Regions from separate parts of the Pseudomonas sp. DR48 genome, predicted to be linked through region 1. Evidence: predicted binding sites of a transcription regulator. Region 1 holds the regulator's gene; each other region holds the start of a gene.
What was found. Region 1 encodes FliA, which starts transcription of late flagellar genes. Its sites were predicted from a motif close to CTAAAGTTTNNNNNNNNNNNGCCGNTAA; they were not measured.
Positions count from the first base shown of each region.

Region 1 (5,849 bases):
GCGTCGGCATGATCGCCAGGGTCAACGGGACCTTGATGACGATCTTCGAGCCCTGGCCCTTGGTCGAGTAGATGTTGATCGAACCGTTGAGCTGGGAAATCTTGGTTTTCACCACGTCCATGCCCACGCCACGACCCGACACGTCGGAGATCTCGGTCTTGGTCGAGAACCCCGGTGCGAAAATCAGGTTGTAGCACTCGGTGTCGCTCAAGCGATCGGCCGCGTCCTTGTCCATCACACCGCGTTTTACCGCGATGGAACGCAGGACGTTGGGGTCCATGCCTTTGCCGTCATCGGAGATCGACAGCAGGATGTGGTCGCCTTCCTGTTCGGCCGCAAGGATCACTTTGCCGCCGCGGGACTTGCCCGAGGCTTCGCGTTCTTCAGGCGACTCGATGCCGTGGTCGACCGCGTTGCGCACCAAGTGGACCAGCGGGTCGGCCAGGGCCTCGACGAGGTTCTTGTCGAGGTCGGTTTCTTCGCCGACCAGCTCCAGGATGATCTCTTTCTTGAGCTGGCGAGCCAGGTCGCGAACCAGACGCGGGAAGCGTCCGAAGACCTTCTTGATCGGTTGCATCCGGGTCTTCATCACCGCGGTCTGCAGGTCGGCCGTGACCACGTCGAGGTTCGACACGGCCTTGGACATGGCTTCGTCGCCGCTGTTGAGGCCCAGACGGACCAAGCGGTTACGCACCAATACCAGTTCGCCGACCATGTTCATGATTTCGTCGAGACGCGCGGTATCGACCCGCACGGTGGTCTCGGCTTCACTGGCCGGTTTTTCCGGTGGCGGCGCGGACGGCGCGGCGCGAGCCGGTGCCGGTGCAGCAGCGGCAGCCGGTTTCGGCGCTTCAACTTTAGGTTCTGGTTTCGCCGCAGCAGCAGGCGCCTTGGCGGCAGGAGCCGTCACCACGGTGCCGGTGCCCACTTCGGTGAACTTGCCTTTGCCATGCAATTCGTCGAGCAGCGATTCGAATTCGTGATCGGAGATCAGATCACCGCCAGCCGCTTTAGCGGTCGGCGCAGCCGGGGCTGGTACAGCGGCTATGGCCGATTCCAGCGCGTCAACGGCGAAGTTGCCCTTGCCGTGCAACTGATCGAGCAATGCCTCGAATTCGTCGTCGGTGATGTCGGAGCTGTCGCCTGCCGCTTTCGGGGCAGCCGGTGCCGCAGGTGCAGGCGCTGCCACCGCATCGACGGCGAACTGGCCTTTGCCGTGCAGTTGATCGAGCAACGACTCGAACTCGGCGTCGGTGATTTCGTCGCTGGCCGCCGCTTGTGCCGATTGCACGGGCGCAGCCGCCGGTGCCTCAGCCTGAGCCTTGACGGCGTTCAGCGAGTCCAGCAGTAGTTCGAATTCGTTATCGGTGATGTCTCCCGACTCTTCAGCGACCGGCGCCTGGAACACTTCGGCCACCGGAGCAGCTTCGTCGGCCATCTGCGGCTCGGCCAGACGGGCCAGTGCCGCAAGCAATTGCGGCGTCGCAGCCGTGATCGGGCTGCGTTCGCGGACTTCGGTGAACATGCTGTTCACTGCATCCAGCGCTTCGAGAACAACGTCCATGAGTTCAGAGTCGACGCGACGCTCACCCTTGCGCAGGATGTCGAACACGTTCTCGGCGATGTGACAGCACTCCACCAGCTCGTTGAGCTGGAGGAAGCCGGCGCCCCCTTTTACAGTGTGAAAACCGCGAAAAATTGCATTGAGCAGGTCCGCATCATCAGGTCGGCTTTCAAGCTCGACCAGCTGTTCGGACAGTTGCTCTAGAATCTCGCCGGCCTCAACCAGGAAATCCTGAAGGATCTCTTCATCGGCGCCGAAGCTCATTAAGGGGGGTGCTCCTAAAGGTCTAAAAACCTAAAAAACCTAGAATGTTGAAACTCTAAAATCCTAGGCTGGATAACAAATCGTCCACATCGTCCTGACCGGACACAACGTCTTCTCTTTTATCGGCATGAATCTGCGGACCTTCACCCTGAGAGAGATGTTTTTGTGGATCTTTTTCAGCCAGCATCGCTTCACGGTCATGTTCGATACCCGCAAAACGGTCTACCTGGCTGGCCATGAGCACGAGCTTGAGCAGATTGCTTTCAACTTCGGTGACCAATTGGGTCACGCGCTTGATCACCTGACCGGTGAGGTCCTGGTAATCCTGAGCCAGCAGGATGTCGTTGAGGTTGCTCGACACCGTGCGATTGTCTTCGCTGCTGCGTGTCAGGAAACCGTCGACCCGGCGCGCCAGTTCACGGAACTCTTCAGCCCCGACTTCGCGGCGCATGAACCGCCCCCAATCCGTGCTCAATGCCTGGGCTTCCTGGCTCAGGCCGTTGACCAGCGGTGTGGCGTTCTCCACCAGATCCATGGTGCGGTTGGCGGCGGCCTCGGTCAGTTTGACCACGTACCCCAGACGCTCGGTGGCATCGGTGATCTGGGAAACTTCCTCGGCTTGCGGCATGTTCGGGTCAATCTGGAAATTGACGATCGCGCTATGCAGCTCGCGAGTGAGCTTGCCCACCTCCTGATACAGGCCGCGGTCACGGGTCTGATTGAGCTCATGGATCAGTTGCACAGCGTCGCCGAACTTGCCCTTTTCAAGGCTGTTGACCAATTCGACCGCGTGTTTTTTCAGGGTCGATTCAAAATCGCCCTGTGAAGATTCGTTAGTGTCCATAGCTCCCCCGGTGACGCAGTGTCTCAACCGATGCGTTCGAAAATCTTTTCGATTTTTTCTTTCAACGCCTGGGCCGTGAAGGGTTTGACCACATAGCCGTTAACACCGGCCTGGGCCGCTTCGATGATCTGCTCGCGCTTGGCTTCAGCGGTGACCATCAGCACTGGCAGGTGCTTGAGCTTTTCATCGGCGCGCACGTGGCGCAGCAGATCGATGCCGGTCATGCCAGGCATGTTCCAGTCCGTTACCAGAAAGTCGATGCTGCCGCTGTTGAGAACCGGAATGGCAGTAGTGCCATCGTCAGCCTCGACCGTGTTGGTGAACCCAAGATCACGCAACAGGTTTTTTATGATCCGCCGCATCGTTGAGAAGTCATCAACGATGAGGATTTTCATGTTCTTGTCCAATTCGACCTCCAAGCAGTCTTAAACGCGCCCAGCACCTGGACACGCCATTTCAATCAATCCGGCAATGCACTCGATGACTGTCTGGAGCACAACAAATCGCGACCGGTGCAGCTAATCCCGCACCGGTCCCGCTCGCAGTGTCCCCACACTGCCTTCAGCGCGCTCGCCACTCCCCCAAACGCCCCCGCAAGCGGGCCGCGCACTGGCTGTGTAACTGGCTGACCCGGGATTCGCTGACCCCAAGGACCTCACCGATTTCCTTGAGGTTCAGCTCTTCGTCGTAGTACAGCGCCAACACCAGTCGCTCACGCTCCGGCAAATTGGCAATCGCGTCCGCCAGCGCCGCCTGGAAGCGTTCATCTTCCAGATCGCGTGACGGTTCCAGATGTGCACTCGCGCCATCCTCGTGCAGCCCTTCGTGTTCGCCGTCCTGCAACAGATCGTCGAAACTGAATAACCGGCTGCCCAGGGTGTCGTTCAAAATCCCGTAATAATCGTCGAGACTCAATTGGAGTTCGGCCGCAACTTCGTGATCTTTAGCGTCACGACCGGTTTTAGCTTCAATCGAGCGAATTGCGTCGCTGACCATGCGGGTATTGCGGTGGACCGAACGTGGTGCCCAGTCCCCCTTGCGAACTTCATCGAGCATCGCGCCGCGGATTCGAATGCCCGCGTACGTCTCGAAACTCGCGCCCTTGCTGGCGTCATATTTGGTCGACACTTCAAGCAGGCCGATCATGCCGGCCTGGATCAGATCTTCAACCTGAACACTGGCTGGCAGACGTGCCAGCAGGTGGTAAGCAATGCGTTTGACCAGTGGCGCGTAACGCTCGATCAGCTCGTACTGCGCGTCACGTGCCGACTTCTTGTAGAGGTTGTAGCCACTGGCTGTCATAGGACGGGTCCTGCGGTCTGTTGCACGAGACGCTCAACGAAAAACTCCAGGTGCCCACGCGGGTTGGCAGGCAACGGCCAGGTATCGACCTTCTGCGCAATCGCCTTGAACGCCAGGGCGCACTTGGAGCGCGGGAAGGCTTCGTAGACGGCGCGCTGCTTCTGCACAGCCTTGCGTACGCTTTCGTCGTAAGGCACGGCGCCGACGTATTGTAGGGCGACGTCAAGGAAGCGATCCGTGACCTTGGTCAACTTGGCAAACAGGTTGCGACCTTCCTGCGGGCTCTGCGCCATGTTGGCCAGCACGCGGAAGCGGTTCATGCCGTAATCGCGGTTCAGTAATTTGATCAGTGCGTAGGCGTCTGTGATCGAAGTCGGCTCGTCGCACACCACCAGCAAGACTTCTTGCGCGGCGCGAACAAAACTGACTACCGAGTCACCAATACCTGCAGCTGTATCGATCACCAGGACATCGAGGTTGTCGCCGATGTCGCTGAAGGCCTGGATCAGGCCGGCGTGTTGAGCCGGGCTCAAATGAACCATGCTCTGGGTGCCGGACGCGGCCGGGACGATGCGGATGCCGCCGGGGCCCTGCAACAGAACGTCGCGCAGCTCACAGCGGCCTTCGATCACGTCGGCCAGGGTACGTTTGGGTGTCAGTCCCAGCAGGACGTCGACGTTCGCCAACCCCAGGTCGGCGTCCAACAGCATGACGCGACGGCCGAGCTCAGCCAGGGCCAGTGACAAATTCACTGACACGTTAGTCTTGCCGACGCCACCCTTGCCGCCGGTCACCGCGATCACCTGTACGGGATGCATGCTGCCCATGTTATTTCTTTACCTTGTCTTGCATAGACGGAGGCCACATTACTGGCTGCGCGTTCACAAACGGAACAATGCATGGCAGACCATCGATGTAGGTACGAAAACTGTTCATTACTACCTCAGCCAACCTGCTTGGTCGGACTGTGGTAAATATCAGCGAACATGTCAGCCATGGCTTCTTCGCTGGGTTCTTCCTGCATTTGCACGCTAACGGCGCGACTGACCAACTGATGACGACGCGGCAGATGCAAATCATCCGGAATCCGCGGGCCATCCGTCAGGTAGGCCACCGGCAATTCATGACTGATTGCCAGGCTTAACACCTCTCCCAGACTTGCCGTTTCATCCAGTTTAGTCAGGATGCAGCCAGCGAGCCCGCAGCGTTTGTAACTGTGATAAGCGGCCGTTAGAACCTGTTTCTGGCTGGTGGTTGCCAGCACCAGGTAATTTTTTGATTTGATGCCACGGCCGGCCAGGCTTTCGAGCTGCATGCGCAGTGCCGGATCGCTGGCCTGCAGGCCCGCGGTATCGATCAGCACCACGCGTTTGCGCAGCAATGGTTCCAGTGCCTGGACCAGCGACTGGCCCGGATCAATGTGAGTCACCGACACATTGAGGATCCGGCCCAGCGTCTTGAGTTGTTCCTGAGCACCGATACGGTAGCTGTCCATGCTCACCAGCGCGATGTTTTGCGCGCCGTACTTGAGCACGTAACGCGCCGCGAGCTTGGCCAGGGTGGTGGTCTTGCCCATGCCGGCAGGGCCGACCATGGCAATCACGCCGCCCTCTTCCAGTGGCTCGACTTCCGGTGTGGCGATCATCCGCGCCAGGTGCGCCAGCAGCATGCGCCAGGCCTGACGAGGCTCTTCAATATCGGTAATCATCGCCAGCAGATCGCGCGACAACGGGCCGGACAAACCGATGCGTTGCAGGCGACGCCAGAGGTTGGCCTGGGCCGGACGGCTGCCTTGCAGCTGATTCCAGGCCAGGGAACCAAGTTGTACTTCCATCAGTTCGCGCAGGCTGTTGAGCTCGAAACGCATCGAGTCGA
Region 1 is NZ_CP081946.1:3,735,430-3,741,278, reverse strand. It holds gene K5K95_RS16875 (chemotaxis protein CheA) at 1-1,828, opposite strand, end outside; gene K5K95_RS16870 (protein phosphatase CheZ) at 1,884-2,672, opposite strand; gene K5K95_RS16865 (chemotaxis response regulator CheY) at 2,696-3,067, opposite strand; gene fliA (RNA polymerase sigma factor FliA) at 3,234-3,974, opposite strand; gene fleN (flagellar synthesis regulator FleN) at 3,971-4,801, opposite strand; gene flhF (flagellar biosynthesis protein FlhF) at 4,918-5,849, opposite strand, start outside.

Region 2 (5,849 bases), 3.4 Mb from region 1:
GCGGTGTTGATGTCTTCCAGCGGCACCGGGTGCACGCGGACTTCCTCCTTGAGGTTGTCCTTGGCCTTGTGGCGCTGGTTGTTGATCCAGTCGTTGAGGCTCCATTGGCTGGAGGTGTTCTTCACCGGCACGTCGAAGTAACCGGCGTTGATCATCATGGTCTGGTCGGGGCGAATGGTGTGCACCGGCATCCAGGTGTTGATCTGGCAATCGACGCTGCCGTACCACGTGTCGCGATGCGGTTTGTAGGCATAGCTGACACCGGCGTGCAGGTAGTCATAGTTGGGCACCACGCGAATGCGCGGCACGTCGAAAATGTATTCGCGCGGATCGACGCCGATCTCGTCGATATACGCCAGGATCAGGTCCTTGGCGCGCTGGCTGTTGGTGAACTGGCCTTTGAGGCGCGTCACCAGGACCACGAATTCTTCCACCGGCATCAGCGTGTGCAGCGCCTGGTGATTGGTCTCGCCGTCGAAAGCGGCGGTGATGCTTTCCTGAGCGAACGCACACAACTCTTTGGCCGCGCGCAGCTGGGTGTTCAGGAAGATGTCGCCGGCGTAGATGGCTTCTTTGAAGTCAGCTTTTTGCTGAAGCTGATTGATGTACAGATTCACGATTTCACTCCTGAATGCATCGAGTCTCTTAAGAGTCGGCCACACGTTAGCAAACTGAAGTGCAATCGGGCTGGCGGCGGATCAATAAAAGCGAAAAGCGTTGAATCTTCGACGAAATGCTTTGTCCGGACAAAAAAATCCCCCTGTGGGAGCGGGCTTGCTCGCGAAGACGGATGCACATTCAACAGTTGAGTTGACTGACACTCCGCCTTCGCGAGCAAGCCCGCTCCCACAGGGGGTTGTGTTGAGGCTAGAAGATCTGGGTGAACAACCAATACAAACTGCCCGACAGCAGAATCGCCGCCGGCAAGGTCAGCACCCAGGCCATCAGCAGGTTGCGGATGGTCTTCATCTGCAAGCCGCCACCGTTGGCGACCATGGTCCCGGCCACGCCTGAAGACAGCACATGGGTGGTCGACACCGGTAATCCGAACATGTCTGCCGCACCGATGGTCAGCATCGCCACGGTTTCCGCCGAGGCGCCCTGGGCGTAGGTCAGGTGGGTCTTGCCGATCTTCTCGCCGACCGTCACCACGATGCGTTTCCAGCCGACCATGGTGCCCAGTCCCAGCGCAATCGCCACGGCGATCTTCACCCACAGCGGAATGAAGCGCGTCGAGTTGTCGATCTGTTGCTTGAACAGTTGCAGTTTGCTGGTGGTGTCTGCGTCGAAGTTGCCGACCTTGTTCTTGTCCATCAGGCGAATGGTTTCGCTGGTCAGGTACATGTCGTTACGCACGTTGCCCACGGCCTCGACCGGTACTTTGGACAGCGAGCCATAACCCTTCACCTCTGCGCCGATGCTGCCCGTGAGGGCGGCGAGGGCTGGAATCAGTTGTGGCGTGGCTTGCTTGCTGCGCACGTATTCGGACAGCACCGGACGCGGATCGGCCGGGGCCGGTAGCGGCGCGGTTTTCACCAATGCTTGCTGGGTGACTTCGGCGACGGCGGCGAACTGCAGCGCCTGGTCGGCCGGCATCGTGCGGTTCAACGCATAGGCCATCGGCAACGTGCCGACCAGAATCAACATGATCAGCCCCATGCCTTTCTGGCCGTCGTTGGAACCGTGGGCGAACGAAACGCCGGTGCAGGTCACAATCAACATGCCGCGAATCCACCACGGCGGCGGCGTGTTGCCGACCGGAGCCTTGTACAACGAGCGATTTTTGACAAACGCGCGCAGGGCCAGCAGCAACAGCGCGGCAAAGCCGAAACCGACCAGCGGTGACAACAGCAATGCATAACCGATCTTGGTCGCCTGCGCCCAATCCACGCCGCTGGTGCCGTCATGACCATGCATCAGGGCATTGGCGACGCCGACGCCGATGATCGAGCCAATCAAGGTGTGCGACGAGGAGGCCGGCAAACCCAGCCACCAGGTGCCGAGGTTCCACAGGATCGCCGCGATCAACAGGGCGAAGATCATCGCGAAACCGGCGGCGGAACCGACTTGCAGAATCAGCTCCACGGGCAGCAGCGCGATGATGCCGAACGCCACCGCACCACTCGAAAGCAGCACCCCCAGGAAGTTGAAGAACCCGGACCAGGCCACCGCCAGGTTTGGCGGCATCGAGTTGGTGTAAATCACCGTGGCGACGGCGTTGGCGGTGTCGTGGAAACCGTTGACGAACTCAAAGCCCAGGGCGATCAGCAGCGCCACACCCAACAGCAGGAACGGCGTCCAGGTGGTGACCACCGTGCCGAGTTCGCTCATGTCGTGCATCAGGCTGTAAGCAGTGAACAACAGTCCGCTGGCCAGCAAACCGAAGAAGATCACGAGGGTCAACAGGCTGGGTTTTTTGTCGAATTGCGGCTTGGCGCTTCTGGTGGCCGCTTGCGTCTGGGCAGAGAGGGAAGGCGTAGCCATGACGGACAGTCCTGGGGAGGGAAGGAGTGTCGCCCATGATCGTTGCTGAATGTTACAGAGGAATTGCGTCAGGTCAGGGTTTGGTTTTTTAAGGGCCGAATGATCGTTCCCACGCTCCGCGTGGGAATGCCGCCCGGGACGCTCCGCGTCCCTTCCCGGTGTGACGCGGAGCGTCAATGGATGCATTCCCACGCGGAGCGTGGGAACGATCACGTGTGGAGGGTCAATAATCCTGACGCTTGCGAAACGCCCAGCGCCCGGCGATCAGGGTAAACGTCGCCACCAGTGCCACCAGAATCCAGAACCCCTCAGGATCCCCGGCCAGCGGCACCCCGCCCACGTTCATCCCGAAGAAACCGGCGATGATGTTGATCGGCAGCGCCAGCACCGTGACCACGGTCAGGGTGAACAGCGTGCGGTTGCTTTGTTCGTTGAGGTTGGCCGCGATTTCTTCCTGCAACAGCTTGATCCGCTCACCCAGCGCCGTGAGGTCGTTGATGATCAGCGCAAACTCCTCGGTGGACTTGCGCAGTTCCTTGACGTCCTCTTTCTGCAACCATTGCGGCGGACGGTTGAGCAGGCGCAACAACGACCCCGGCTCCAGCGCCAACAACCGCTGCAAACGCACCAGCACCCGGCGATTGGCGCCCAGCTCGGCGCGGTTGGTCGACAGTCGCGAGGACAGCAACTCATCCTCAATCTGATCGACACTGAGGCTGGTCTTGCGCACGATCTGAGTCAGCACTTCACCTTGATCGCGCAGCAAATGCACCAGCAACTCCAGCGGTGAGCGAAAGCGCTCGCCGGCTTTCACCGAGGAACGCAGCTTGTCCACCGAGTGCAGCGGTTGCAGGCGCGCGCTGATGATCAACCGACTGCGGGCGCAGACCCACAGTGTCGAGACATCCGACGACACCATGCTTGAGAGGTTGAACACCACATCGTTGACCACCGCCAGCAACGCCGAATCGACATGCTCGATGCGCGTCGACCGCGAGCCTTCATGCAGCGCTTCGAAAAACTCTTCCGGCAGTTCCAGGTGGCTTTTCATCCAGCGCTCGCAGGCGGCATGCGCGAGGTTGAGGTGCAGCCAGAGGAATTCGTCGCTGTCGTCCGGTTGTTGCAAGCATTGCAGCGCCTTGGCCGAATCGATCTCGCGACCGCGCTCGCCCGGGCGAAAACTGAAACCGTAGAGCAGACCGAACAGGTCCGTGTCGCGATGGGTTTGGTCGATGCTGTGGTTCATGAGGGCTCGCAAGGAGAGGCGCCTGTCGCGGGTTTTACAGGTTCACTTGGGCCGCATCATCGCAAGGCACGATGACATTTTTGTGACACAAAAATAGCCGCAAACGATTGCTTTGCCGGTGGTCGGATTAAGCTCAAGAACCGCTTTGGTACGCCGATCACAACGCATGTGGCCGTGGCCACCAGCCAATGTTGCAGACAGGGATGTCCGAATGCCTTTCACGCTTTGTTCGGCGTGTTCCACCCCTGTCGTGAGTATCACTCGATGCTGCAAAAATCCCTGAGAGCACAAATTCTCGCCTTGTTGAGCGGTAGCCTGTTGGCGATGTTGTTGATCGCTCTGGCCTGCTTTCATTTCCTGTCCAGCGGTGTCCAGAGCTACGCGAATCTGATTGACGGGCCGCTGCACACCTCGCAATTGATCGATGAGGCCAACCTGCAATTCAAGGTGCAGGTCCAGGAATGGAAAAACGTCCTGCTGCGCGGCAAGCAACCGGCGGATCTGGACAAATACTGGAAGCAATTCGAAGACCGCCAGCGTGATGTGCAGGGCATCCTTGGCGAGCTGGCCGGGCAGAAGGGGATCGACTCGCAACTCAAGACCCGCATCGAACGCCTGCGTGACGAACACCGTTCGTTGGGCGCGGCCTACCAGAAGGGCCGCGATGCGTACGTGGCCGCGGGTGCCGATCCAACGGCGGGTGACACGGCGGTCAAAGGGGTGGACCGCGCAACCAGCGATCAGATGAGCGAACTGGTCAGTGAATTGCGCAAGCAGGGCACCGAGCAATCGAAGCTGATCAGTGCCGGCGCCGATCGCACGGTGCTGCTGGGAACCATCGTGATGCTCGCCTCGGGCTTGCTGATTGGCCTGTTGAGCCTGTGGCTGGTTAACCGCAACCTGGTTGAACCGATTCGCAAGCTGATCGAATACGTCGCGCAACTCAGCCAGGGCAAATTCGCCGATCGTGTGGCCAGCACCCGTCAGGATGAGCTGGGCAAGTTGGCGACAGCCGCCAACACCCTGCGTGATTTCCTCGCCGACACCTTCAGCCGCTTGCAGCGCAGCACCAAGGACCTGGACAGCGCCAGCGGTGAACTGAACTCCATCGCCAGCCTCATGGCCAGCGGCACCAACGATCAGTTCAACCGCACCGATCAGGTGGCCACGGCGATGAACGAAATGTCCGCCACCGCCCAGGAAGTCGCGCGTCATGCCGCCGATGCGGCACGTGCTGCCGACGATGCCGACCAGTCCGCCCAGCAAGGCGAAAAAGTCATGCAGGGCACCATTCACACCATTACCCGGATGCGTGGCGAAATCGCCAATACCGCCACGGTCATTCGCCAACTGGAAACCGACAGCGGGCGGATCGGCAAGGTGCTGGAAGTGATTCGCGGCATCGCCGAGCAAACCAACCTGCTGGCGCTCAACGCGGCGATCGAAGCGGCACGTGCCGGTGAAGCCGGGCGTGGTTTTGCGGTGGTTGCCGATGAAGTACGCAGCCTGGCCCAGCGCACGGCAGCATCGATCATCGAGATCAACCAGATTATTCAAACCGTACAAACCGGCGCAGTCGATGCGGCCCAGGCCATTGAAAGCGGGCAGTCGCGCAGTGAAGAAAGCGTCGAGCAAGTGACCCAGGCCGGCGCCATGCTGGAGCGGATCACCCATGCCGTGGAAGCCATTCGCGACATGAACCGCCAGATCGCCACCGCCGCCGAAGAGCAAACCTCGGTGGCCGAAGACATCTCACGCAACCTCACCGAAATCACCAGCATCGCCAGCACCAACCTGGACAGCGTGCGGCGCACCGAAGCGGCCAGCCACAATCTGCACGGCTTGTCGGGGCAGTTGAATGAAGTGACATCGCGACTGAGCGCCTGATGGCAATGGCTGTGTACCGGTTTGCTTACCGAGTCGGTACACAGTCGATCTCAAGTCCGCTGAACGGATGTCGATGACCGGATTACCCTGAACCCTTAAAGGATCAATCCCATGGTCAGCATCAGCTCCGTCTCGATCAATCAAACCCTCTCCACGCCCACCAGCAAAACCACGATCAGTGACAAGACTGACGACACTTCCACCACGGCAACCGGCACCGCGTCTGCCGACA
Region 2 is NZ_CP081946.1:320,831-326,679, reverse strand. It holds gene K5K95_RS01515 (hypothetical protein) at 1-617, opposite strand, end outside; gene K5K95_RS01510 (inorganic phosphate transporter) at 868-2,484, opposite strand; gene K5K95_RS01505 (transporter) at 2,708-3,730, opposite strand; gene K5K95_RS01500 (methyl-accepting chemotaxis protein) at 3,995-5,617, shown strand; gene K5K95_RS01495 (hypothetical protein) at 5,729-5,849, shown strand, end outside.
Region 2: a site for FliA is predicted at 3,863-3,890, ahead of K5K95_RS01500 (methyl-accepting chemotaxis protein). Genes of this name have one in related genera too.

Region 3 (5,849 bases), 2.1 Mb from region 1:
ATCGCGCAGTTTGTCGAACACATCGAAAAATGCTTGATCGCTCGCTTGGTAGTCGGTGAAACCCATAGCCCGGCTTTTTGACATATCGGTGACAACTTCGATGGGTCGACCGAGGTCAGCGTCGGTGTGCCACGGGGAGATCAGGCGCCCTATATCGGATTCTTTCAAACCGTGTTCCGCTACGATTTGCGTCCAGGCAACTTGATCGTCAGCCATTTGCTGTTCAAGTGGGGAGAGGGTGGCGGGGTAATCGGCCGGAGGCACGCCGAAATAGTCGGCGATTCTGCTCCACATCCATTTCCAACGAAATATATCGCCGTTGGTCACATTGAATGCCTGATTGGCCGCAGCCGGTGTGGTGGCTGCCCACATTTGTTGTTTCGCCAGCTGACGCGCGTCGGTCATATCGGTGAGGCTGTCCCACTGCACCCTTGATCCTGGAAACACAAAAGGACGACCGGTTTTTTTGCAAATCGATGCATAGACGGCGAGGGTGGTGGCCATGTTCATTGCGTTTCCTACGGCAACCCCGGTAACGGTATGCGGGCGGTGCACGCTCCAAGTGAAGCCGTCCTTTTCAGCGGCGGCGAAGAGTTCGTCTTCTTGGGCGTAGTAGAAATTTTCGATGTCCAGACGACCCTGCTCTTCGCGAAAAGGTGTTTGAGGAAGGCTACCTCTACCATACGCTTCGAACGGGCCGAGGTAGTGTTTGAGGCCGGTGACCAGTGCTACGTGCTCAACACTCTTGGCCGGGCGAATGGCGGCGAGTACGTTGCGTACCATGGCGGCGTTGACGCGAATATTCTCGGCCTCCGTGGCTTGCCTTGACCATGTGGTAATGAATACATGAGTGGGTTTCAAATCCGCCAGCGCATGTTCCAGCGACGCCGGATCCTGAAGATCTGCCGCGATAGGGATCATTCCGGGGGCCTGTGACGGATGCCGCGACAGCGCGGCGACCTGCCACTTGTTGTCGATCAGTAACTGACTGATGGCGCTGCCAACGATGCCGCTGGCGCCCACGACCAATGCTGTCTGAGTCATACGTTTCTCCTGGATGTTGAGTTGGGAGCCCGCATTAGCAGCAGAGGTTCAATCTAAGGCGGATACGCATTGGCGTTCCCTATGTACCTGGCAGATTATTCGCATCGAATAGTCGCTTGGCCAACCACCGCCTTCGAGTCCTGCCTGATGGTGATTGTCGGGTTGGGTACAAAAGGGCCCTTTGAGGGCCCTTGGTTAGTTGGGGAGAAAGAGGAGTACGAACGAGAGTTGGAAAGCAGCGATTGTCTTTGGCGGCCCAGGCAATCTGCGCCGGTGGTTCAGCGCGTTGGGACTATCGATTGAAGCGCTCGACCAACGAATATTGAGTTGCAGCTGTCTTGGTCAACTCCTTGCTTAGTTCTGCTGAGTGATGAGCTTGCTCCGACGTCTGATCCGCCAGCTGGGCGATGGTGGTGATGTTCCGGCTGATTTCCTCGGCGACGGCGGTTTGCTCTTCAGTGGCGGCCGCAATCTGCGTTGTCATATCAGTGATGTTGGCTACGGCTTCACTTATACCTACCAACGCCTTGTCCGCCTCGAGTACCCACGCCACACCTTCTTCGGCTTGACGATGACCTGTTTCCATTGTCTGTACGGCGTTGTTAGAGGAAGTCTGAAGCTTGGTGATCAAGTCATGGATCTGCTTGGTGGACTCAGACGTGCGTTGTGCCAACTGGCGTACCTCGTCGGCCACCACCGCGAACCCTCGACCCATATCGCCAGCGCGCGCGGCCTCGATCGCGGCATTCAGTGCAAGTAGATTGGTTTGATCGGCAATACCTTTGATTACGTCGACCACTGTTCCGATTTCATTGCTGTCCTTGGCCAACTGCGCGACGGTTTCCCCCGTTTCACCCACCACTGCTGAGAGGCGCTGGATCGCTTCGCGGGTATCTCGGGCAATTTCGCGTCCGCGTCCGGTCAGCAGGTTAGCCTCCTGGGTGGCGTCAGCGGTGCGCTGGACGTGGCTCGCAACTTCTTGCGTGGTCGCCGCCATCTGATTGACCGCAGCGGACACTTGCTCGGTCTCGACGCGCTGGCGATCAAGTCCAGTTGAACTCTCGGAGGCCAGTATGTCGGATCTCCCGGCTAGCCCACTGAGTTGCTCTGCGGTGTCTTGCAGGCGTGTAAGGCAGGTTTTCAGGCGCGCGGCCTGGCTCACAAAGGCAGTTTCCAAACGCGCCTGAGGCCCACGCTCATCACTGTACATCTGTGCAATCAACTGATCAGAAGTGGAGGGCTCAGCCATCCGCAACAAACGCATGGTTCCTTGCTTTTGCCAGCGAGAGGTCATCAGTCCGAGCGGAACGGATATACCTACTGTGGCGACAATAGCTATGGATGAATTGAGAGTCAGGCCACTCAAGGTGCCCACCAGGCCCATGACGACGTACGGCAAGCAGTCCAGCAGAGAAGGCAGCCACTTGTCACGAGTGGGAATGGCAGGTTTTCCCTGACTGATGCGCCTGTAGAGGGATTCCGCGCGTCGGATCTGCTCAGCGGTTGGTTTGACCCTGACCGATTCAAAGCCAACCACTTGGCTGCCTTCAAAAATCGGTGTTACGTAAGCGTTGACCCAATAGTGGTCGCCATTCCTGGAGCGGTTTTTGACGATCCCCATCCAAGGGGTGCCTAGCTTTAGAGCGCCCCACATATGGGCAAATACGGCGGATGGGACGTCAGGATGGCGGACGATGTTTTGAGGAGCTCCGATCAGATCAGCTCGGTCGAAACCGCTGATCTCGACAAAGTCATCATTGCAATAAGTAATCACTCCTCGAGCATCTGTTGCTGAGATGAGTTTTTGTTGAGGTGCTAGCGCAATTTCGCGCTGCGTTACTGGTTGATTGTTTCTCATTCCTACTGCTCCTTGTGTCCTGTTAAAAGCCATCGGCAGATGCCAGGAAAAGGTTAGTAGGTGTTTCAAAAAAATCTATTAATAACAATGAGTTGTATTGAGCTTTTTTTGGTTTTGATCGATCCGATTTTGGCCTTTTCTATATTCTTTTTATGTATTAGATAAGCAGCTTTTGGAGTGTCAGAACGCTTTTTTTTGGCCCTTTCGAAGTCCGTAACGAAACGGCGCGCCGTTAGGCAGGCGTCTCCCTTCTCCTGCCAACGTCCTTGTGGACAGCAGTAAAGCCATTCGTGGCGTTAGCCTGGAGTTCGCGATGCAGTGCCAGCGGCTCGGTTTATTGCGGGAGATTTTCGATCTGCTGGACGGTCATCTACATTCGTTGACAATACGAGCATGTGCTCTTAAATTAAATCACATAGGGGCATATGCTCTTATGTTGGATTTTCCAAGGAGCATTAGCTCCAGCTAACCGAGAGAGCCAAGATCATGAGCGCAGCTGAAATTCTTGTTAGTGGTGCAACGGGGCGTACCGGTGGAGCTACCATCGATGAGCTGCTGAAGTTGGGTAAACGTGTCCGCGCTTATGTGCGCAAGGACGATGATCGAGCCGCCGCTCTAAGGGCGCGTGGCGTTGAAATTGCCATCGGCGATTTCACCAATATCGATGACATTCGCTCTGCGATGGAGGGTATCCGTTCGGCCTATTTCCTTTATCCGTTGGCATCGGGAATCATCCAAGGGGCGGCGTATTTTGCTCAGGCCGCGAAAGAGGCCGGGGTAGATGCGATCGTGAACATGTCGCAGATTTCCGCGCGACGCGAGTCCAAGAGTCATCTGGCGCAGGATCACTGGATATCTGAGCGTGTCTTCGACTGGTCGGGTGTGCCAACCACTCATTTGCGTCCTACGTTTTTCGCCGATTGGCTCGCGTACCCTCATTTCGCCAAGGAAATCCGGGCCAGTAAAAAAATCGAGTTCCCCTTTGGAAATGGCCGTCACGCCCCCATCGCTTCGGATGATCAGGGACGTGTGATCGCCCATATCCTGGCCAAACCCGCAGGGCATGAGGGTAAGATTTACACTCTCCATGGCCCGGTCGAGATGAATCAAAACGAAATCGCGGCGGCCATGAGTGAAGTGCTGGGTGAGAAAATCGAGTACGCGCCGATATCGATTTCAGAGTTCGAGCGTAAAATGACGCACGAGTACCAGTTCCCGGCCGCTTTGACACAACATCTGGTTGAGGTCGCTCAGGATTACCAGGTTGGCGTTTTCGCCGGTGTGAATGACGTCGTTGAAAAGATTACCGGTACACCTGCCTTGTCCGTGCAGGCCTTCGTCGAAAAGTACCGGGACGCCTATGCGTAACCAGCCCCGGGCACTTGAAATAATTATCAGTGGTCACGAGGAAATACACACATGCTGCCGGTTAGCCAATCGTTAGGGATCGACCAGTGCAATTGTTCCGCGATAAGGAAAGCCAGCCGGCAGATCACTCGTTTTTACGATGCTCAGCTTGAGCCATCAGGTCTGCGCATCACCCAGTACCTGACCTTGGCCGCTCTCCATGAGATGGGGAGCGCATCCATCAATACCCTTGCTGAGCGTCTCGATATCGAGCGCACGGCAATGGGGAAAATGGCGGGTTTTCTGGAGAAGGGCGGATTAATTTTGGTGAGACCCTCACCCACGGACGGCAGAAGTCGCCTGGCAGAGCTAACCGAGGAGGGCAGGAGCTTGTTCAAACGAACCGCTCCTCTCTGGCAAGAAGCCCAGCGTCAGTTCGAGCAATTGAATGGCACTGAAAACGTGGCTTCGCTCCGGCAGGATCTGGCTCAAGTGAAAGTCGGTGATGTGAGAGGAATTTCGGATGAGTGAGATGCTTCTGGGTGACCAGGTATCCCGTGTCTTAGCGGTGCAAGTCCCCAATCCAGCGCCTAGCCTTCATCGGTGAATTTGGTCACCGCAACCTCGGGGCCGAATACTTCGCGGCGTACGATCTCGTCGTCATGCTGCGCGTCGGCCAGCACCGTTGGCTCGAAGTGCTTGGACTTGAAGATCGGGATGATCTTGTGGTGTTCAACTGGATTGAGGGCATTAGGGCGGAGCGTCTTCGCATAGACGTCACTCCTGTTTTTGAGCCATGGAGCGAGTACTTCAGTTTAGGAGAGGAGTGGCGCAGCGGTTGGTGTTTGACGATTTGGAATCCACGACGACGCTTGCTCAGCGCGATTGCTGCCTGCGGGGCTAGTCGAGAACAGTACGAACGACTTGATCACTTGCGTGATACGTAATGTGACCTTGGGAGGAGGGGATATTAATGCGGGTTACAGCTCGCCCCCCTTTTGGCGTAGTGCTTGTGCAGGCGGGGCCCCTCAAGCCGCCTCGCGCTCCTTGGCCAGGTAGATGGGGAACCAAGTCATAAAGAACCATGTGATCGAGGTTATGCAGTATTGGGCCAGGAAAATCTGCTTGGGATTTTGAAGGGATTGGGACAGTCGACATTGCGAATCACAGAGCTGGCTTGACGTAGGCTTCCCTGGGCGATGGCTCACCATTCGTCAGCAAGAGGCCGTGCCTCTTCTTGACAGCCATGTCGTCTGGGGAAATACTCGTCACAATATTCATATAGATGACTAGACAACAAGGTGAATAAAGTCGATGAATTCTCTATCCAGTGATGTTCGCCTGCCGCTTTACCAACGCCTGCGTGACCACTTGGCAGAGCAAATCGCCAACAATCGCTGGCGTCCGGGCGAGGCCATTCCCACCGAAGCCGCGCTTTCGGCGGAGTACCAACTGTCCACCGGCACTGTGCGCAAAGCGGTCGACGCGCTCGTCAGTGAGGGCATCCTTGAGCGTCAGCAAGGCCGAGGCACTTTCATTCGCCGGCCACAGTTTCAATCTTCCCTTTTTCGCTTCTTCCGTTTTCAGACCGCTGCCGGCG
Region 3 is NZ_CP081946.1:5,856,581-5,862,429, reverse strand. It holds gene K5K95_RS26495 (SDR family oxidoreductase) at 1-1,044, opposite strand, end outside; gene K5K95_RS26490 (methyl-accepting chemotaxis protein) at 1,337-2,902, opposite strand; gene K5K95_RS26485 (NmrA family NAD(P)-binding protein) at 3,389-4,270, shown strand; gene K5K95_RS26480 (MarR family winged helix-turn-helix transcriptional regulator) at 4,322-4,780, shown strand; partial or broken gene K5K95_RS26475 (aldehyde dehydrogenase family protein) at 4,846-4,944, opposite strand; gene K5K95_RS26470 (hypothetical protein) at 4,912-5,196, shown strand; gene K5K95_RS26465 (GntR family transcriptional regulator) at 5,564-5,849, shown strand, end outside.
Region 3: a site for FliA is predicted at 2,932-2,959, ahead of K5K95_RS26490 (methyl-accepting chemotaxis protein). Genes of this name have one in related genera too.

Region 4 (5,849 bases), 930 kb from region 1:
CGAGTTGCCGACCAACATCGCCAGGGCCATCGTTTCACCCAAGGCCCGACCCAGGCCCAGTACCAGTGAGCCGAAAATGCCGGTGGCAGCGGATGGCACCATCACCTTGAGAATCGCTTCCCAGTGGGTAGTCCCCATGCCATAGGCGGCTTGCTTGGTTTTCATCGGTACGCCCGAGAGGGCATCCTGCGAAACGGCGGCAATCGTCGGCAGGATCATGATGGCCAGCACCAAGGCGGCGGGTAACAGGCCTGGGCCGCTCAAGGTCGTGCCGAAAAAAGGTATCCAGCCCAGTTCGCTGTTCAACCAGTCCGTGAGAGGCCGAATGGCTGGAATCACCACGTAGATCCCCCACAGACCGTAAACGACGCTGGGAATCGCCGCGAGCAACTCGACAATGGTGCGAAAAATGGCTGCAAGCTGGGCAGGCAGGAAATCCTGGGTCAGGAAAATCGCCATGCTGACGCCGAAAAAGCCTGCGATCACCAACGCGATCAGGGCGCTGTAGAGCGTGCCCCAGATGGCCGGCAGAATGCCGTACTTGCCTTGGTTCACATCCCAGACGGAGCCCAAAAGGACGTCCAGACCGTGCTTCTCGATGCCGGGAAGAGCCTTGCGCCCCACCTCGAATACCAAGGCAAACACCAGCGCCAGAACCAGAACCACGCCAATCCGCGCAAGCGCGCGAAAGGTGCGATCAAGCAGGAAATCCTTTGCAGAAGGGGGCTGGCATGCAGAGTCCGGATTAACCGGTACGACAAATGGCTTGTTCATGGGCTAATTCCGGAGCGTGGGGGAAATCCCTTCGGCGAGGCTGATAGCGCACGCCGAAGGAGCCTCGCGAGCGTCACTGGATGTTGGCGGAAGCTTTACGAACCTGATCGACGACCGATTGCGGCAGGGGGATGTACCCCATCGAATCGGCGATTTTCTGGCCTTCGGTCAGACTGTATTCGACCATTTCGCGCATAGCCTTGGCCTTGGCCGGGCTCTCGTTCTGCTTGCGGAAAATCATCCAGGTGTAGGACGTGATCGGGTAGGACTTGGCGCCATCCGGATCGGGCAGCCAGGCCACCAGGCTTTCCGGCATCTTCACCGCAGCCAGAGCCTCTGCTCCACTTTCCGCGTTCGGTACAACGTAAGCGCCGGCCTTGTTCTGCAACTGGGCAAAGTCGACTTTAGCCAGCTTGGCGAAACCGTATTCGATGTAGCCGATCGCACCCGGGGTCTGGCGTACGGTGGCTGTTACACCATCATTCTTGGGCGATTTGATGAACTTGTCGCTGGCCGGCCAGTTGACGGTATTGCCTTCACCCAGCTCCTTTTTGAACTCAGGATTGATTGAAGCCATGTGCTTGGTAAATACCGCGGTAGTACCACTGGAGTCTGCACGTACGACAACCGTGATCGGCATGTCAGGCAGTTTCAGCTCCGGGTTGGCCGCGACGATCTTTGGATCGTTCCAGCGAGTGATCTTGCCCAGGAACACATTGGAGTAAACGTCGCGCGGCAATTTAAGCCCTTTGGGACTGCCCGGCAGGTTGTAAGCCAGCACGATTTCACCCGCAGTCATCGGCAGCAACTGCGCGCCTTCCGCAACCTTGGCGATGTCTTCGTCTTTCATTGCCGAGTCACTGGCCGCGAAATCAACGGTTTTGTTCAGGAAGTCCTGCACACCCGCACCGCTGCCCTTGGATTGGTAATCCACGGTGACGCCAGTGGCTTTCTTGCTGAAATCCTTGAACCAGGTGAGGTAGATCGGTGCAGGGAAACTGGCACCAGAACCAGTCAGGCGGACGCTGTCATTAGCGAAAGACACTGAGGAGGCACAAAGAGAAACCGTAACGGCGAGCGCAGCAGACTTGATCAAACTTTTCATTAAAGGAACTCCTTGTGATAACGGGCTCCCGAACTTTGAAGCAAGTTTGTGAAGTTTTTATGATGGTTGGGCGGTTAGGGTGCTTGGGGTGGGGGTTTTGTTCATGTTGAATCCTTGTGGCTCTATCACTGCCAGCAACGTTAGCGTGCTTTCGCGGACCTCAGTAATCGGGTAAAGCTGGAAATCGCGAGATGTATGTCGTCTTGAGTATCTCCGTCCCACTCCTCAACCGTTTCCAGCTCTGCTCGTAACCTGGCAATACGCTGTTCGATCTCTTCGATTTCAGCGGCACCACATTGCTCAGCGATTGCCTGCCAACCGTCATCAGAGATTTTTTCCTGAACAGATAAGCCGGACCGGGCATTTGCGAATAGCTTCTTGAGGTTACTCATATGAGATCTCGGGTGGGTTGCAGAAAAAGGCACTGGGGACCCTGACGAAATCCTGAGGATACGGGATCGGGCATGAATTTGGTTGTGATGGAATTGGCACCTCAGGGCGCACTGTGTGTCAGTCGTTTTCTGGTAACTAAACAGGCCTCTTCGCGGGCAGCCGCGCTCCCACAGGTTTGCGCTGTCTGGTGAGATTGCGCATTTCTCAGGGCATGGTCGAGCCAAAATTCCCAACCCCCAGATGCAACAAAACCCGCATTTGGCGGGTTTTGTTTTGCTACGTATTTGGTGGGCCACAGAGTGTCGTTTTCTACACGCTGGAACCTGACAAAACCTGACGCTGGAACAGCTATCGTTGATCATTCATGAGATGTTTTCGCAACTGGGGCATTCGACATTAATTTGGCATGTTTTTGTCTCATTCATGAGGGCGAGCCTCGAGAGACATTGCCTAACACGTTATTGCTCAACATAGTGACGAGCCGGCCGATAAGGTTCTGAGATTCGCCCGCTAGTAAACGTAATCTACTGCATGGAGCATGTATGTTTGATTGGATCAGGAATATCCGTGTAGGCACCAAACTAGGTACTGGCTTCGGCCTGGTACTGGCGCTTACTTCTCTACTCGCTTTCACTGGCTGGATAGCAATCAATAGTCTTGATGAGCGGGGCGTCAAGATAGAGAGCATTGCTCGTGTCGCCGAGATGACCAAGGACTTGCGAGTTCATCGTTTGCAGGTAGAACTCAACCCCAAGGGCGATGGCTCCCAGTTAATCCTACAGACGCTTGAGAAGCTCACTGAACATTTGAACACTGCGCGTGCCAGCCTGACCTCGCCCAGCGATTTGGCGCTGATTGACCAGCAGATAGCCGCGGTCAAGGTGTACCGCGATGCCTTTGGCTCCTTAAGCCAGGCGGGAACAGATTTGGCTCCGGTATTCGCCCGAATGAGTGCGCAAGGCGACATCCTGCTCAGTGCCACCAAGCAGTTGATAGCGTCACAATCCGCCAAGCGCAATGCCGACTCGTCTTTTGCTAAAACCATGCTTGCTAGTATCGCTGCGCTGGCGTTACTGCTCGGCGTCCTCGCGGCCTGGGTCATTACTCGGCAAATAGTTACACCGTTGCAGCATGTCCTCACGGACGTCGATCGTATTGCCTCCGGCGATTTGAGTCAGGATCTGGAGGTCAATCGTCGCGATGAGTTAGGGCAATTGCAGAGAAGCCTGCAACAAATGACCACCAGCCTGCGTGAATTGATTGGCGGTATCGGCGCTAGCGTCATCCAGATCGCTAGCGCTGCCGAAGAGTTGTCAGCCGTCACTGAGCAGACTAGTGCCGGCGTGAACAGCCAAAAAGTCGAAACCGACCAAGTTGCTACTGCAATGAACGAAATGACCTCCACCGTGCAAGAGGTAGCGCGCAATGCTGAGGAGGCCTCTGACGCCGCCGCTGCCGCAGATCAGCAGGCCCGCGAAGGCGACCAAGTTGTTGGTGAGGCCGTGGCTCAAATCGAGCGCCTAGCTATCGAAGTCGGCAACTCCACTGTGGCGATGAGCAATCTCAGAGAGGAAAGTACCAAAATCGGCGGTGTGCTCGATGTTATTAAGGCCGTCGCCCAACAAACCAACTTACTGGCTCTCAATGCCGCCATTGAGGCAGCGCGAGCTGGCGAAGCTGGACGAGGTTTTGCGGTAGTTGCCGATGAAGTTCGTAGCCTGGCGCAGCGTACCCAGCAATCCACCGAAGAAATTGAAAAGCTAATCTCCAGCTTGCAAAGCGGCACTCGAGAGGTATCCAGCATTATGGAGAGCAGTCGTACATTGACTGATAGTAGTGTTGAATTAACTCGTCGCGCCGGTACATCTCTTGAGAATATTACCCGCACGGTTTCTACAATTCAGTTGATGAATCAGCAGATTGCCTCAGCCGCTGAACAGCAGAGTGCCGTGGCTGAAGAGATCAACCGTAGCGTGCTGAACGTGCGCGATATCTCTGAACAAACCGCTGGCGCTAGTGATGAGACAGCCGCCTCAAGCATTGAATTGGCACGCTTAGGTCATGAACTTGATGGGTTGGTTAAGCGCTTTCGACTGTAAGGCTGCTCTAAAGTGAAGAAAAGGGTGAGAAAAGGTGACGCATTTATTTAAGGGAGAAAAGGGGACGCATTTATTTAAAAATCGCGTTTGGCTTTTCCCCGGCACTGTAGGAAGAGGCGTGATAGAGCCGGAGTATCAGCGCACACGGTGTGTCAGTCGATTTTTGTCAGCTAAACACGCCTCGCGCCTACAGATTTACGCTGCCCCGTGAGATCGCGCATTTCGCAGGCCATGGTCGAGCTACAAATCCCCAACCCCCAGATGCAACAAAACCCGCACTTGGCGGGTTTTGTTTTGCTTCGTATTTGGTGGGCCGGGGTAATCTGAATCTGGCTTTTATCATATTGATTTTTATGATTAAGATTCGTTTTGGTTTTTAGTTGGAATACCAACTGGAATACCTTGCGAAATTGCACGCCACTTGGCCGCGCGCTTGTATTCGGCTGACAACTGTTCACATCCGCTTTGTCTAGCGTGCTTCGTATCCGAGTTGAGCGGTGAACTGAGTAAAGCTGCCGGGGGCGACAGGCAGAAATTGATCCAATATAGCGGTCATGACTCAACTTTTGTTGATCTTAGGCTCTCTATTTCGACCGGTTTACCTGACGCCATGAAGTAGGCTCGACATTGTGCTACCAGATTCCATAACAAGGGATACTGCCCTGCAACGTGTGAAACCCGGAGGCAGGTTGGCTTACGGGTGTCTGGCTATAGCAACGCTTATCGCAACTCGACAAGGGCTTTATCTGCTGAATAGTTCCTTGTGCAAGGTCACGAACGCTTGAACAGTCATCGGTGACTGTCCCGTAACTTTGCCAATAATGGAATCCTCACCCTCGAACACGCCGTGCTGGTAGTCCTTGGCAACTTCCAGCAGATGCTGAATGAGGAAAGGCTGTAGGCCGTCGCTCTGCAACTCCTGGCGGTACTGATCCAGTGTTATCGCCACGTACTTGATCTCACGACCCAATACTCTGCCGACTTCGTCAGCTACGCCCTGCTGGTTCAGTTCAACCGGACCGTACAGCGGGTACGTCCTGCCCTTGTGGGATTGCGGGTTTTCCAAGATGGCAGCGATCAGTCGAGCCTGATCCTCTGCTGCGATCGGGGCGTGACGACCTGAACCAAACGGCAGGCGAATCTCGCCGTGTTCAACAATATGTTTGCGCCAGTGCGGGTAGATCAGCCACTGTGCAAAGTAAGTCGGTCGCAAGTGCGTCATATCCAGGCCCGACCAGTCAAACACTCGCTCGGCAGTGTAGTGATTAAGGGCCGCGTGACTCTTGGCCACGCGACGTGCGGAAATTTGAGACATGTTTACAACTGACTCTACCCCGGCTTCTTTAGCAGCGAGAGCGAAGTGGGCAGTCGCTTCAATCAAGCCAGGTGCGATTGGATAAACGAAATAAGCTCGCTTGGTGCCTTCAAGCGCTGCTCGAACCGTGTTCAAGTCCAGCAGGTCCCCGACCACAACTTCA
Region 4 is NZ_CP081946.1:2,805,397-2,811,245, forward strand. It holds gene pstC (phosphate ABC transporter permease subunit PstC) at 1-774, opposite strand, end outside; gene pstS (phosphate ABC transporter substrate-binding protein PstS) at 848-1,879, opposite strand; gene K5K95_RS12630 (hypothetical protein) at 2,020-2,271, opposite strand; gene K5K95_RS12635 (methyl-accepting chemotaxis protein) at 2,815-4,371, shown strand; gene K5K95_RS12640 (NmrA family NAD(P)-binding protein) at 5,114-5,849, opposite strand, start outside.
Region 4: a site for FliA is predicted at 2,737-2,764, ahead of K5K95_RS12635 (methyl-accepting chemotaxis protein). Genes of this name have one in related genera too.